One region of the Bradyrhizobium sp. 521_C7_N1_3 genome, then DNA from elsewhere that is predicted to be linked to it. Evidence: predicted binding sites of a transcription regulator. Region 1 holds the regulator's gene; each other region holds the start of a gene.

The links. Region 1 encodes PhoB, which activates phosphate uptake and scavenging genes when phosphate is short. Its sites were predicted from a motif close to TGTCATNNANCTGTCAT; they were not measured.
Region 2: a site for PhoB is predicted at 1,159-1,175, ahead of phnF (phosphonate metabolism transcriptional regulator PhnF). Genes of this name have one in related genera too.
Region 3: a site for PhoB is predicted at 3,655-3,671, ahead of AB7008_RS02020 (DUF2794 domain-containing protein). Genes of this name have one in related genera too.

What each region holds. Positions count from the first base shown of each region.
Region 1 covers NZ_CP197232.1:9,887,512-9,892,504, reverse strand. The annotation lists gene pstC (phosphate ABC transporter permease subunit PstC) at 1-454, shown strand, start outside; gene pstA (phosphate ABC transporter permease PstA) at 459-1,304, shown strand; gene pstB (phosphate ABC transporter ATP-binding protein PstB) at 1,301-2,122, shown strand; gene phoU (phosphate signaling complex protein PhoU) at 2,134-2,850, shown strand; gene phoB (phosphate regulon transcriptional regulator PhoB) at 2,865-3,572, shown strand; gene AB7008_RS46975 (GcrA family cell cycle regulator) at 3,676-4,188, opposite strand; gene AB7008_RS46970 (aspartate aminotransferase family protein) at 4,645-4,993, shown strand, end outside.
Region 2 covers NZ_CP197232.1:9,710,559-9,715,551, reverse strand. The annotation lists gene phnE (phosphonate ABC transporter, permease protein PhnE) at 1-265, shown strand, start outside; gene phnF (phosphonate metabolism transcriptional regulator PhnF) at 396-1,124, opposite strand; gene phnG (phosphonate C-P lyase system protein PhnG) at 1,245-1,709, shown strand; gene phnH (phosphonate C-P lyase system protein PhnH) at 1,714-2,322, shown strand; gene AB7008_RS46125 (carbon-phosphorus lyase complex subunit PhnI) at 2,327-3,430, shown strand; gene AB7008_RS46120 (alpha-D-ribose 1-methylphosphonate 5-phosphate C-P-lyase PhnJ) at 3,427-4,323, shown strand; gene phnK (phosphonate C-P lyase system protein PhnK) at 4,316-4,993, shown strand, end outside.
Region 3 covers NZ_CP197232.1:432,428-437,420, reverse strand. The annotation lists gene AB7008_RS02035 (ABC transporter permease) at 1-1,189, shown strand, start outside; gene AB7008_RS02030 (Bax inhibitor-1/YccA family protein) at 1,461-2,252, shown strand; gene AB7008_RS02025 (N-acetyltransferase family protein) at 2,577-3,104, shown strand; gene AB7008_RS02020 (DUF2794 domain-containing protein) at 3,220-3,591, opposite strand; gene AB7008_RS02015 (DUF1223 domain-containing protein) at 4,161-4,937, opposite strand.

The sequences.
Region 1 (4,993 bases):
CTATCTCAGCCTGTTCAACGCCGCGCTGATCCTCGCGATCATGGTGCTGCCCTTCATCACCTCGATCTCGGTCGACGTGTTCAAGACGGTGCCGCCGGTGCTGAAGGAAGCCGCCTACGGCGTCGGCTGCACCACCTGGGAAGTCGTCCGCAGCGTGGTGATCCCCTATACCCGCGTCGGCGTCATCGGCGGCGTCATGCTGGCGCTGGGCCGCGCGCTCGGCGAGACCATGGCCGTGACCTTCATCATCGGCAACTCGTTCCGCATCTCCTCCTCGATCTTTGCCCCGGGCACCACGATCTCGGCGGCGATCGCATCCGAGTTCGCCGAGAGCGACGGCCTGCACCAGTCCGGCCTGATCCTGCTCGGCCTGCTGCTGTTCGTGCTGACGTTTTTCGTGCTCGCAGCGGCGCGGTTGATGCTGATGCGGCTGGAAAAGAAGGCGGGGAACTAGCGCCATGAACCCGATCTATTCACGCCGCCGCCGCAAGGATATCGTCGTTCGCGGTCTCTGCATGGCCGCCGCCGCCTTCGGTGTCACCTGGCTTGCGCTGATCCTGATCACGCTGCTCTACAACGGCATCGCCGGTCTGAACCTGGAGATCTTTGTCGCGGACACTCCGCCTCCGGGCTCGACCGAAGGCGGCCTGCGCAACGCCATCGTCGGTTCGATCATCATGACCGTGCTCGGCGTCGGTATCGGCGCGCCGCTCGGCCTGTTTGCCGGCACCTATCTTGCCGAGTACGGCCGCAACGATCGCCTGACCTCGGTGATCCGCTTCATCAACGACATCCTCCTGTCGGCGCCCTCGATCATCATCGGCCTGTTCATCTATGGTGCGGTGGTGGTGCCGATGCGCGGCTTCTCGGCGATCGCAGGCGCGCTCGCACTCGCGGTCATCGTCATCCCGGTGGTGCTGCGCACCACCGAGGACATGTTGCTGCTGGTGCCGAACGCGCTGCGTGAGGCGGCGTCCGCGCTCGGCCTGCCGCGCTCGCTGGTGATCAAGCGCATCGCTTATCGTGCCGCGCGTTCCGGCCTCATCACCGGCGTGCTGCTCGCGACCGCCCGCGTCGCCGGCGAGACCGCGCCGCTCCTCTTTACTGCGCTGTCGAACCAGTTCTTCAGCCTCGGCCTGAACAAGACGATGGCGAACCTGCCGGTCACCATCAACAACTTCGTCCAGAGCCCCTACGCCTATTGGAAGCAGCTCGCCTGGAGCGGCGCGCTGCTGATCACGATTACCGTGCTTGCCCTGAACATTGGCGCGCGCATCCTTGGCGCCGAGAGGACCGCAAAATGAGTGAGCTTTCCGTATCGATGAGCGCGGCCGGTGGTTTGCCGCAGGCGCCGGTGTTGCCCGAGGCTCCGGCCAAGGTGACGGTGCGCAACCTGAACTTCTATTATGGCGAGCACCACGCGCTGAAGAACATCAATCTGGCGCTCGGGACCAACCGAGTCACGGCGTTCATCGGCCCGTCGGGCTGCGGCAAGTCCACCCTGCTGCGCATCTTCAACCGGATGTACGATCTCTATCCGGGCCAGCGCGTCACCGGTCAGCTCATGCTCGACCAGACCAACATCCTCGACCCCAAGCTGGACCTCAATCTGCTGCGCGCCCGCGTCGGCATGGTGTTCCAGAAGCCGACGCCGTTCCCGATGACGATCTACGAGAACATCGCCTTCGGCATCCGTCTCTACGAGAAGATCTCGAAGTCCGAGATGGACGACCGCGTCGAGAAGGCGCTGCGCGGCGGCGCGCTGTGGAACGAGGTCAAGGACAAGCTCAACGCCTCCGGCCTGTCGCTCTCCGGCGGCCAGCAGCAGCGCCTCTGCATCGCCCGCACGGTCGCGGTGCGGCCCGAGGTGATCCTGTTCGACGAGCCCTGCTCGGCGCTCGACCCGATCTCGACCGCCAAGGTCGAGGAGCTGATCCAGGAGCTGTCCGAGAACTACACGATCGCGATCGTCACCCACAACATGCAGCAGGCGGCGCGCGTCTCCGACAAGACCGCCTTCATGTATCTCGGCGAGCTGATCGAGTTCGACGACACCAGCAAGATCTTCACGTCGCCGACCGACCGGCGCACGCAGGATTACATCACCGGCCGGTTCGGCTGAGGAGACGGAACATGGGTTCTGAACATACCGCAAAGGCCTTCGACACCGACCTCCAGGAGCTCACGCGCCTGGTCGCCGAGATGGGCGGCATCGCCGAGCGCATGATCGTCGACTCCGTCGACGCCCTGATCCGCCGCGACGTCGCGCTCGGCCAGCGCGTCGTGACCATCGATGCCGAGCTCGACGCGCTCCAGAAGAAGATCGAGGAGCGCGCCGTGCTCACCATCGCGCGCCGCCAGCCGATGGCGGTGGATCTGCGCGAAATCGTCGGCGCCATGCGCGTCGCGACCGATCTCGAGCGGATCGGCGACCTCGCCAAGAACATGGGCAAGCGCGTTGCGGCGCTGGAGACCGATTTCCACCCGCTCAAGCTGTTCCGCGGCCTGGAGCACATGACCGACCTCGTGCAGCAGCAGGTCAAGTCGGTGCTGGACGCCTATGCCGCGCACGATCTGCCCGCGGCGATGGCGGTGTGGAAGGGCGACGAGGAAGTCGACGCCATCTGCACCTCGCTGTTCCGCGAGCTGCTCACCTACATGATGGAGGATCCGCGCAACATCTCGTTCTGTATCCACCTGATGTTCTGCGCCAAGAACATCGAGCGCATCGGTGACCACGCCACCAACATTGCCGAGACCGTGTTCTACATGATCGAGGGCCAGGCGATCACCGACAAGCGGCCGAAGGGCGACATGACGACCTTCGCCACGACGGTCCCGAACACTTAAGGAGCGACGACACCATGGGCGCACGCATTATGGTGGTTGAGGACGAGGAAGCTCTCACCGAGCTTCTCCGCTACAACCTCGAAGGCGACGGCTATGACGTCGAGACGGTGATGCGCGGCGACGACGCCGACACCCGCCTCAAGGAGCACATCCCCGATTTGATCGTGCTCGACTGGATGCTGCCGGGCCTCTCCGGCATCGAGCTGTGCCGGCGGCTGCGCACCCGGCCCGAGACCAAGCAGCTCCCGATCATCATGCTCACCGCGCGCGGCGAGGAGAGCGAGCGGGTGCGGGGTCTTGCGACCGGCGCCGACGACTACATCGTCAAGCCGTTCTCGGTGCCGGAGCTGCTGGCACGCGTGAAGGGCCTGCTCAGGCGCGCCAGCCCGGAGCGGCTCGCCACCGTGCTCGCCTATGGCGACATCGAGCTCGACCGCGACAAGCGCCGCGTGGCGCGCTCGGGCCGGCCGATCGATCTCGGCCCGACCGAATATCGCCTGCTGGAGTTCTTCCTGGAGCATCCCGGCCGCGTGTTCTCGCGCGAGCAGCTGCTCGACAGCGTCTGGGGCCGTGACATCTACATCGATGAGCGCACCGTCGACGTCCATATCGGCCGCCTGCGCAAGCTGCTCAATCTCGGCCGCGAGCAGGACCCGATCCGCACCGTCCGCGGCGCGGGCTACGCACTGGATGATCGCTTTGCGAAGGCGGAGCAGGCGTAAGGTCCGCTGCAAGCCGGCAAACAAAAAGCGCGCCGGGTGGCGCGCTTTTTTCTTGCTCGATCGTCCCGGCTCTGTGCCGGGACAGGGTTGTCTGGAACTGTACTCAGCGCGGACCCGGCTTCGCCGGCGCGCGCCGGCGATCGGCCGCGGGCTGATACGCCACGCGCGAGTGCTGGGCGCAGTAGGGCAGGCCGGAGAGCGCCTTGCCGCCGCAGAAGAAGAAATCCGGGCTCGAGGGATCGCCGACCGGCCAGTGGCAGGTGGCCTCGTTCAGCTCCAGCAGCGACAGCCGCTGGCTCATCGGCACGACGTTGTCGTAGGTGACCGGTTCGGCCTCGACCTCGACTTCGAAGGCTTGTGCCAGCGCGGTGTTGCCGCGTGCGATCGGGCGGGTCACCCGCATCATGTGCTGGGCGGGGCGCGCCTTGCGCGGCCGCGGCGCTGCCGATGAAGGGCTCTTGGCGCGGCCCGACAGGCCGAGCCGGTGCACTTTGCCGATTACGGCATTGCGGGTCACATTGCCGAGTTCAGCGGCGATCTGGCTGGCCGAAAGTCCGGCCTCCCAGAGCTTTTTCAGCTGCTCGACGCGATCATCCGACCAGGTCAAAACGGTCATTGCACCCTTTCCTCCGCCGGCGCCTGCCATCCTGGCGGCCGCACGGCGAATGCCTAAGCCTCGAAAAACCCGTGCCGCCAGAATCCCTTAAGGCTCGCCGGGCGCGCCAGATGCGCCCGAACGCTTACGCCGGTACATGAGGACTTAGAGGATCAGAACTGCTGCACGAGATGTCGTATCTGACAAGCCAAACGCTACAATATGGCGTGACTCACGCGCAAGAGTCCGCCGACTCGCTTCCACATGTTCCGTGGCGGAAATACGCAAAATCGCCACCGCAAGACTACGGATTCTGCGTTTCGCGAGGCTTTCCGGGCGGCATTGACACCGGTTTCACCAGGCATAAGATAGTCACACGTGCCGCCCTTAAAAGGCGGCACGTTTCGTTTTCCGGGCCGGTCAATGGTGCGTTGCGCAATGCACGCTCACGCCGTCCGCAACATTCAAGTGATCGTCATGACTAACAGCGCAGCGCCGCATTTGCTCCCCGTTTTCGCCAGGGCCGACCTCGGTTTCGAGCGCGGTGAAGGCTGCTGGCTGATTGCGACCAATGGCGATCGCTATCTCGATTTCACCTCGGGCGTGGCGGTGAATGCGCTCGGCCATGCTCATCCTGCGTTGGTCAAGGCGTTGCAGGAGCAGGCCACCAAACTCTGGCACATGTCGAACCTGTTCCAGAGTCCGGACGGCGAGAAGCTTGCCGCGCGTCTGTGCAACGAAAGCTTCGCGGACTTCGTGTTCTTCTGCAATTCCGGCGCCGAAGCGCTGGAAGGTGTGATCAAGCTGGTCCGCCATCATCACTTCT
Region 2 (4,993 bases), 180 kb from region 1:
GATCCGCTTCGGCCTGCTGCCGCAGGTGCTGCCCGTGATCGCCGGCCAAGTGCTCTATTTCATCGAATCCAACACGCGCTCGGCCACCATCATCGGCATCGTCGGCGCCGGCGGCATCGGCCTCCAGCTCGCCGAGCAGATCCGCGTGCTGGAATGGCAGAGGGTGTCGTTCCTGATCCTGATGATTCTGGTCGCAGTGGCCGCGATCGATTTCATCTCGAGCAAGCTGCGGTTTGCGATTATTGGGAGACGGGCGGTCGCCTGATCACAACTGCCGTAGGGTGGGCAAAGCGCAAGCGTGCCCACCACCTCCGACTAGATGTCGAGAAAGATCGTGGGCACGGCGCAAGTGCGCCTTTGCCCACCTACGGCCCCTGTGTCGTGGAGAGAGCCGCCTACGACTCCACCAGAAACTCCACCCGCTCCGCTGCAAAGCGCGAGTGCTTGGTCACCAGTGGCTTGCCGGCGAGATCGTGGTCGGTCGCGTCGACCACGAGGATCGGCCGTCCCAGGGGCAGATCGAGCCGCGCAGCATCGGTCGCGTCCACGATGCCGGCGGTGATCCGGGTCGCGCCGCGGCTGTAGTCGCGGACGCCGTAATGCTCGAGCAGTTTCGTCATCGAGCGCGTCGCGGCGAACACGTTGCCCGCGCCCGGGAACAATTCCGCTGACAGCCAGGTGGTGGAGACGCAGATCGGCGTGCGGTCGGCGAGGCGGATCGCCTCGATCCGCACCAGCGGCGCGCCGGCCTTCAATCCCAGTTCGCGCGCCAGTTCGCGGGTCGCGACGTCCTCGGACGCCTCGATCAGCCGGCCATGCGGTTCGCGGCCGTCGGCACCGACGATCTCGGAGAAGCGGGTGCGCGAGCGCAAGGGATAAGCAAGGCGCTGCGCCTCGACATAGGTTCCGCTGCCGCGTTCGGCGCGCACGATGCCGCGCTCGGCAAGCGCGGCCAGCGCACGCCGCACGGTGTGGCGGTTCACGCGATAGGTTTCGGCGATCTCCATCTCGCCCGGCAGCTTGTCGCCGGCCGCAAAGCGGCCGTCGGCGATGCCGCGTTCGATGCCGTCGGCAACGAGGCGCCACAGCGCGACGCCCGAAGAGGCTGTGTCCTGCATGCTCATGTCGCCGAGAAGCCTACTTCAGAAATCACACGTTTGTCACGAAACAGTCATGGCGCTTCCGTATCAAGTTGTCTATTATCATAGACAACTTGGATTCGGCAAGTTCTGCAGAAAGTTTCGGTGGATTTGGTGACCCAGCACAACAACCAGCAAGTCCAGCGCAAGGCCGCGATGGCCGTGCTGGCGCACGCGGAGGCGGGCGAGATCGCCGCTCGCCTCCGCGCTCTCGCCCTGCCGGCTCATCAGGAGCTGCGCGCGCCGGAAAACGGTCTCGTCATGCTGCGCGGCCGGGTCGGCGGCGACGGCGCGCCATTCAATCTCGGTGAAGCCACGGTGTCGCGCGCGGCGGTCCGGCTTGCGAGCGGCGAAGTCGGCTTCGGCTATACGCTGGGACGCGACGGCGAGAAGGCGCGGCTGATCGCGCTGTGCGACGCGCTGGCGCAGTCCAGTGATTTCGGTGAGGCGGTGGAGCGTGACGTTATCGCGCCGTTGCGCGAGCAGCTTATGATCCAGCGCAAGCAGGCGGCCGCCGAGACCGCCGCGACGAAGGTTGATTTCTACACCATGGTGCGCGGTGAGGGGTGAGGCCATGACCACGATTGCGGAGCTGCCGCCGGGTTTCGTCGACAAGGTCTTGTCGGCGCAATCGACCTTTCGTTCCGTCATGGACGCGATGGCGCGGCCGGGCTCGGTCCAGCGCATCGTGCCGATGGCGGGAGTGCCCGGGCCGACGATGCGCGGCACTGCCGCGATCGCGCTGACGCTGTTCGACCACGACACGCCGCTCTGGCTCGATGCGCGGATGGCGGAGAGGTCGGACGTGGTGAAATGGCTCAAGTTCCACACCGGCGCGCCGGTGGTGCAGGATTCCTCGATCGCCGCGTTCGCGCTGATCAGCGACGGCGCGGCGCTGCCGGCGCTCGAGCGCTTCGCGCTGGGCACGAACGAGTATCCGGATCGTTCGACCACGGTGATCCTTCAGGTCGAGAGCCTGGACTCGGGCCGCAGTTTCGAACTGCGTGGCCCCGGCATCGACGGTGTCGCGACGCTTCAGGCCTCGATCAAGCCTTTCGATCTGTTCGAGCGCCTGCGCATGAACGAGGCGCTGTTTCCGCGCGGCATCGATTTGGTGCTGGTCGCCGATGACGCCGTGGTTGCGATCCCGCGCACCACGCGTGTCGTGAACAAGGGAAGCTAGTCGCATGTATGTCGCAGTCAAAGGCGGCGAGCGCGCCATCGAGAACGCCCATCGCCTGCTCGCCAATGCGCGGCGTGGCGACCAGAGCGTTTCCGAAGTCACGCTGGACCAGATCTCGGAGCAGCTTGGCCTCGCCGTGGACCGCGTCATGAGCGAAGGGTCGCTCCATGACCGCGAGCTCGCGGCGCTCGCCATCAAGCAGGCGCGCGGGGACCTGATCGAGGCGATCTTCCTGGTCCGCGCCTTCCGCGCCACCCTGCCGCGCTTCGGCACCAGCGAGCCGGTCGACACCGGCGCCATGCGCGTGCAGCGACGGGTGTCGGCGACGTTCAAGGACATTCCCGGCGGCCAGATTCTCGGGCCGACCTTCGACTACACGCACCGCCTGCTCGATCCCTCGCTTGGCCAGGGCTTTGTGCCTGAAGCGCCAGCGACGGCCGAAGCCTCGACGGCGCCCACGCCGCGTGTGACCGATATTCTGGGCCGCGACGGGCTGATCGAATCCTCGCCGCGGGCCGAAGACGGCGCCAGCGTCGGCGATCTCACGCGCGAACCGCTGAACTTCCCGGCCGATCGCGACCTGCGCCTGCAAAACCTCGCGCGCGGCGACGAAGGCTTTCTGCTGGCGATGGGTTATTCCACCCAGCGCGGCTACGGCCGCAACCATCCCTTCGTCGGCGAGATCCGCTTCGGCGAGGTCGAGGTCGAATTTTTCGCGGAAGACGTCGGCTTCGCCGTGCCACTCGGCTCCATCGAGCTCACCGAGTGCCAGATGGTCAACCAATTCAAGGGTTCGGCGACGGAAGCGCCGTGCTTCACCCGCGGCTATGGTCTCGCCTTCGGCCAGAGCGAGCGCAAGACCATGTCGATGGCGCTGGTCGACCGCGCGCTGCGTGCCCGCGAGCTCGGCGAAGAAGCCGTGGCCCCGGCGCAAGATGAAGAATTCGTGATGTCGCATTCGGACAACGTCCAGGCGACCGGCTTCGTCGAGCATCTGAAGCTGCCGCACTATGTCGACTTCCAGTCCGAGCTTGGCCTGCTCCGCAAGCTGCGCAAGGAGTTTGCCGAGGCCAACGCGCCCGATGCCATGAAGGAGGCCGCGGAATGAACGCGCCCGCCTACAATTTCGCCTATCTCGACGAGCAGACCAAGCGGATGATCCGCCGCGCGATCCTCAAGGCGATCGCGATCCCCGGTTATCAGGTGCCGTTCGCCAGCCGCGAAATGCCGATGCCCTATGGCTGGGGCACCGGCGGCGTGCAGGTCACGGCCGCGATCCTCGGTCCCCAGGATGTGCTGAAGGTGATCGACCAGGGCTCCGACGACACCACGAACGCGATCTCGATCCGCAAGTTCTTCGCCAAGACCGCCGGCGTCGCCACGACCACGGCAACAGAAGATGCGACCGTGATCCAGACCCGTCACCGCATCCCGGAGACGTCGCTGCACGCGAACCAGGTGCTGGTCTATCAGGTGCCGATCCCGGAGCCGCTGCGTTTCCTCGAGCCGCGCGAGACCGAGACGCGGCGCATGCATGCGCTCGCCGAATACGGCCTGATGCACGTAAAACTCTACGAGGACATCGCCCGCTTCGGCCACATCGCCACCGCCTACGCCTATCCGGTGAAGGTGAACGCGCGCTACGTGATGGACCCGTCGCCGACGCCGAAATTCGACAATCCCAAGATGGACAATTGCCCGGCGCTGCAATTGTTCGGCGCCGGTCGCGAGAAGCGCATCTATGCGATCCCGCCCTATACGCAGGTGATGTCGCTCGATTTCGAGGACCATCCGTTCGAGCCGTACCGCTTCAATGCGCCCTGCGCGCTGTGCGGCGCGGAGAATTCGTACCTCGACGAGATCGTGACCGACGACAAGGGCGGGCGCATGTTCGTGTGCTCGGACACCGACTATTGCGAGGGCCGCCAGGCCGCCGGCCATCACGGCAGCCTCAGCGCCGCGCCGTACAAGGAGAAGGCGCAGGAGGGATCAAATGGCTGAGGAGATGCTGGAGAACGATCAGCCGCTGCTGGTCGCGGAGTCGCTCAGCAAGTCCTATGGCCGCATCGCCGCGTGCCGCGACGTCTCCTTCTCGCTTTACCCCGGCGAGGTGCTGGCGATCGTCGGCGAGTCCGGCTCGGGCAAGTCGACGCTGCTGCAAATGCTGTCGGGCCAGCTCGCGCCGAGCGCCGGTCAGGTGTCATACCGGATGCGCGACGGCGTCACCCGCGATCTCACGACGCTGGGCGAAGCCGAGCGGCGCTTCCTGTTCCGCACCGACTGGGGCTATGTGCACCAGGACCCCGCGCAGGGCCTGCGCATGGCGGTCTCGGCCGGTGCCAATGTCGGCGAACGGCTGATGGCGGTGGGCTGGAATCACTACGGCCGCATCCGCGATACCGCGTCGGACTGGCTGACCCGTGTCGAGATCGACATCGCGCGCATCGACGATGCACCGCGGACCTACTCCGGCGGCATGCGCCAGCGTCTCCAGATCGCGCGCAACCTCGTCACCGAGCCGCGGCTGGTGTTCATGGACGAGCCGACCGGCGGTCTGGACGTGTCTGTCCAGGCTCGCCTGCTCGACCTCGTTCGCAGCCTCGTCGCCGAGCTGCACCTCGCCGTCATCATCGTCACTCACGATCTCGCGGTGGCGCGGCTGCTGTCGCAT
Region 3 (4,993 bases), 9.5 Mb from region 1:
GATGACGATCGCGCGCCGGCTGCCGCGCACGCGTCTGCCGATGCTGCGGCTGGCGATCGCCAACATCCACCGGCCCGGCGCGCTCACGCCCTCCGTCGTGCTGTCGCTCGGGCTCGGGCTCGCCGTGCTCGTCACCATCACCCAGATCGACGGCAATCTGCGCCGGCAGTTCCTTGCGGCCCTCCCCGAGCACGCGCCGTCGTTCTTCTTCATCGACATCCCGAGCACGCAGGCCGAGCAGTTCGACGGCTATCTGCGCCGGATCGCGCCGGGCGCGAAGGTCGAGGACGTGCCGATGCTGCGCGGCCGCATCGTCGCCGCGCGCGGCGTGCGTGCCGAGGATCTCAAGCCGACCACCGATTCCGAATGGGTGCTGCAAAGCGACCGCGGCCTGACCTATACCGCCGAGCTGCCGAAGGGCTCCAAGGTGGTCGAGGGTGAATGGTGGAGCGCCGACTATTCCGGCCCGCTGCTGGTCTCGATGGAGAAGAAGATCGCCGACGGGCTCGGCCTCAAGCTCGGCGACGAGATCGTGGTCAACGTGCTCGGCCGCGACATCCCGGCCAAAATCGGCAATCTGCGCACCATCGACTGGCAGGGCATGGGCATCAATTTCGTGCTGGTGTTCTCGCCCAACGCCTTCAAGGGCGCGCCCCACACCCATATCGCGACGCTCACCGAGGCCGGCGGCACAGCGGCCGGCGACGGCAAGATCATCAAGCAGGTCGCCGACGCCTATCCGATGGTGACCAGCGTGCGCGTGCGCGAGGTGATGGAGACGGTCGGCTCGGTCGTGACCAATCTGGCGCTCGCGATCCGCGGCGCCAGCGCGGTGACCCTGATCTCGGCGATCCTGGTGCTGGGCGGCGCGCTCGCCGCCGGCCACCGCCACCGGGTCTACGATGCGGTGATCCTCAAGACCCTCGGCGCGACCCGGCTGCGGCTGCTCGGCGCCTATGCCCTCGAATACCTGCTGATCGGACTTGCCACCGCGGTGTTCGGCGTGATCGCCGGCAGCATCGCGGCCTGGATGATCGTGACGCGGCTGATGACGCTGAGTTTCGTCTGGCAGGCCGGCAGCGCGGCCGGCGTGGTCGCGGCGGCCCTGGTGGTCACGGTCGGACTTGGGCTCGCCGGGACGCTGCTGGCACTGAACAAAAAGCCCGCCACGGTGTTGCGGAATTTGTGACAAATGGTAGCGGGCGCCCGCGCGATGTCGGAATCGCACGATTCCTAGCGATTAACCACGTCTGCTCGCCAGGATTGCGGGCGAGGGCGACATTCAGCCGCGCGTGGACGGTTGCAGCGAATGTGTTAGTTTCCCACATATCCAATGGGTTCGGAGCCCCGATTATGAGCCAGAATTTAGTCGGCACAGATCGGTATCCGAGATAGAATTTGACGAACCGGCGGCATCGCGACCCTCATGCCGGACCGGGCCAACCAACGGGAATTCGACCATGTCGGACCTAGACCGTAACTACGCTTCTCCTTTCGGCAGGGCCGCCGGGCGTGTTGACGCCGCGACGGTCGATGCCGGCCTGCGCGCCTATATGCTGCGCATCTACAATTACATGAGCATCGGCCTCGCCATCACCGGCCTGGCCGCGCTCGGCGTCTACATGGCCGCCGTGACCGACGTTCCGACCCCGGAAGCCGTCCGCGTCGGCAAGCTGTTCCTGACGCCGTTCGGCTACGCGATGTTCGTCAGCCCCCTGAAGTGGCTGTTCATGCTCGCGCCGCTTGCGATGGTGTTCGTGATCTCGGCGGGCATCAACCGTCTCGCCCCCTCGACCGCGCAGATCCTGTTCTGGGTGTTCGCGGCGCTGATGGGCATTTCGCTGTCCTCGATCTTCCTGGTGTTCACGCACACCTCGATCGTGCGGGTGTTCTTCATCACAGCGGCCACGTTTGGCGCACTGAGCCTCTACGGCTACACCACCAAGCGTGATCTGACCGGGATGGGCTCGTTCCTGTTCATGGGCCTGATCGGCATCATCATCGCGAGCCTGGTCAACCTGTTCCTGGCGAGCACGATGCTGCAGTTCATCGTGTCCGTGGTCGGCGTGCTGGTGTTCGCGGGCCTCACCGCCTGGGATACCCAGCGGCTGAAGAACGACTACATCTACGGCTACGCCTCGGCCGGCGGTGAAATCGCAGAGCGTGCGGCCATCACCGGCGCACTGTCGCTGTACCTGAACTTCATCAACCTGTTCACGCTGCTCCTGCAGCTCCTCGGCCAGCGCGACTAAGCGCTTCGACGAGAGAACGGATACGAACCCCGGCCGAGAGGCCGGGGTTTTTGTTTGGGGCGGGGCGCGCCACACGCCCGTAGCCCGGATGGAGCGCAGCGCAATCCGGGACAGGCCTATCTGCGGATGCGACGGCCCCGGATTTCGCTGCGCTCCATCCGGGCTACGAGCGCCACCTCTCTCCTCGTCCTTGCGAGCGCAGCGAAGCAATCCAGAGCCCCTCCGCGGGCGCATTTCTGGATTGCTTCGCTGCGCTCGCAATGACGGCGGAGAGGCGGCCTCGGCCCCTTCCAGCCGCCGCGGGAAGGCTTTAATCTTCCTTCCATGTCCGCACCTGAGATCAGGCCCGCCGTCGAGGCCGACCTTCCCGCCATCACCGCCATCTACCAGCAGGCCGTCCGCGAGGGCACCGCGACGTTCGAGCTGGAACCGCCGGATCTGGCCGAGATGACGCGCCGCTACCGCGCGCTGATCGACGGCGGCTATCCCTATTTCGTCGCGATCCTCGATCGTAGCGTCGCCGGCTATGCCTATGCCGGCGCCTACCGGCCGCGGCCGGCCTACCGCTTCACGGTCGAGAACTCGATCTATCTTGATCCCTCATTCCACCGCCGCGGCATCGGCTCATTGCTGCTGGAGCGGCTGATCGCCGAATGCGAGGCGCGCGGCTTCCGCCAGATGATCGCGGTGATCGGCGATTCCGCCAATGCCGGTTCGATCGGCGTGCACACGCGCGGCGGCTTCAAGATGATCGGCACGCATCCCAATGTCGGCCTGAAATTCGGCCGCTGGCTCGACACGGTGATGATGCAGCGCGACCTCGGTGAGGGCGCGAGCACGGTGCCGAAATAACCTCGGTCTCGTAGGGTGGGCAAAGCGTAGCGTGCCCACCATGCCCGGCGATTGAGGAAAGATGGAGGGCACGGCGCGGTGCGCCTTTGCCCACCCTACGGCACCGTCCGTACGGCTACACCACCGCCAGCTTGCGATCGATCACCAGCAGCACGCGCTCGAGCTCGTGGCCGCGGCGCAGGATCAGACCGGTCGCCGAGATCACGCTGTACATGCCCTGCTTGCGCGCCAGCCGCGGGTCTTTCTCGATGCGATAGATCGGCACTTCCGAGGCGCGGCGGAAGACCGAGAACACCGCGCGGTCCTTCAGGAAGTCGATGGCATAGTCGCGCCACTCGCCGTCGGCGACCATGCGGCCGTACAGGTTGAGGATGCGGTTCAGTTCCAGCCGGTTGAATGTCACCCGGTTGGGTTGGGCATTCGCAGCGGCGGGGCGCGCCACTGCGCGCTGCTCGCTCGGATCGGCGTCCTCCGGCGTCAGACTCATCGAGCGCCTCCTCATCTCGCGGCATGATCGCATCCGCGAAGACCGTCCCCGGAACCGCGGATCATGACAGTTGCATGATCGCGCCAACCGTTCCCCGCCGCAAGGGGCTCTTCACTCAACTCATTGAATCGGGTGCGAATCGGAACACACGCAGGAGTGGAATTCTGTCGCGGCAAACCGTCACGGGATCGTTAGAAGGAATCTTGATATCGCCGCTTTTCCGCCAAGCGCCTGCCGCCCTGCATTGCGAGAAGAGTTGTGTGCGTTGACCCGGTCCTTTCGGTTCCGGATTCCTCAGCCCCCAGCCCCCCGGGGCCGTCAGGATCGGGTCTGTACGCGCGACAAGGAGGGCCAACGCAAGTTGGTCCTTTTTGGTTTGTGGCGGGATGTTTCCGGCACGCTGTCATTCCGGGGCGCGCCTCTTGGCGCGAGCCCCGAATCCATTTCCCAGCTCAGATTGTGGATCGATGGATTCTCAGGTGTGCAATCGCGCACCATGGCTCGCGCTTCGCGCGCCCCGGAATGACGAGAGACCAATTGTCTTGAGACGTTCTTGAGCGTGCTTCGCTTCAGTGCAGCGACGTGTATGCTGCGCCGAGCATCGCACCCGGCTTCTCGCGGCTGCCGTCCTGGACATAGACCACAGCGCCGTCGACGCCCTCGCGCGTGAGATTTTCCAACGGCACCGTCCAGCTTTCCGGACGTCCGTTCCAGTCGCCGACCTTGAGCAGGTTGCGCACGACGTTGTGATAGGTGATCTGCTGTCCGCGATTTTCGCCGCGGCTGATTGCGATCGGCACCGATTTCGTGATCGAGCAGATCCAGACCTCGCCGCGCGAGACCGCCGACTCCTTGCTCGCCGCCACCGAGACGTTGATCTGCTTGCCTGCAAGCGACATCGTCACCGGCACGCTCATCACACCCGTGCCCTTGTCGGTCTGGCCGATCGCGCTCTCGATGCCGGCGCGGTCGCTGCCGATGACATGCGTCGAACCGTTGACTACGACTTGCGGCGTATAGACCTCGCGGTCGCCGCGCATGCGCGAATAGGCGCGCTGCCGCGCCGAGAAGCGCGAATCCGCAAGCGTGTCCTTCCAGCCGAGATAATCCCAATAGTCGATCGGCATGCTCAGCGCGATGATCGACGGGTCTTTGGAGAGATCGCCGATGACCTGGTCGGCGGGCGGGCAGGAAGAGCAGCCCTGCGATGTGAAGAGCTCGACCACGGCGCGAGGTTCAGCCTCGGCGGGACGGATGACGGCGACGATGGCGCAGATGCCGAGTGCTCCCGACCAGAGTGCACCGGACCAGCGCGAAACCAGATTAGAAGCCATCATTGCAGTCATGTTGAACGTCACACCTCGCACGCGTGGGGGGAATATCCTATCGCCTGATGGTCACC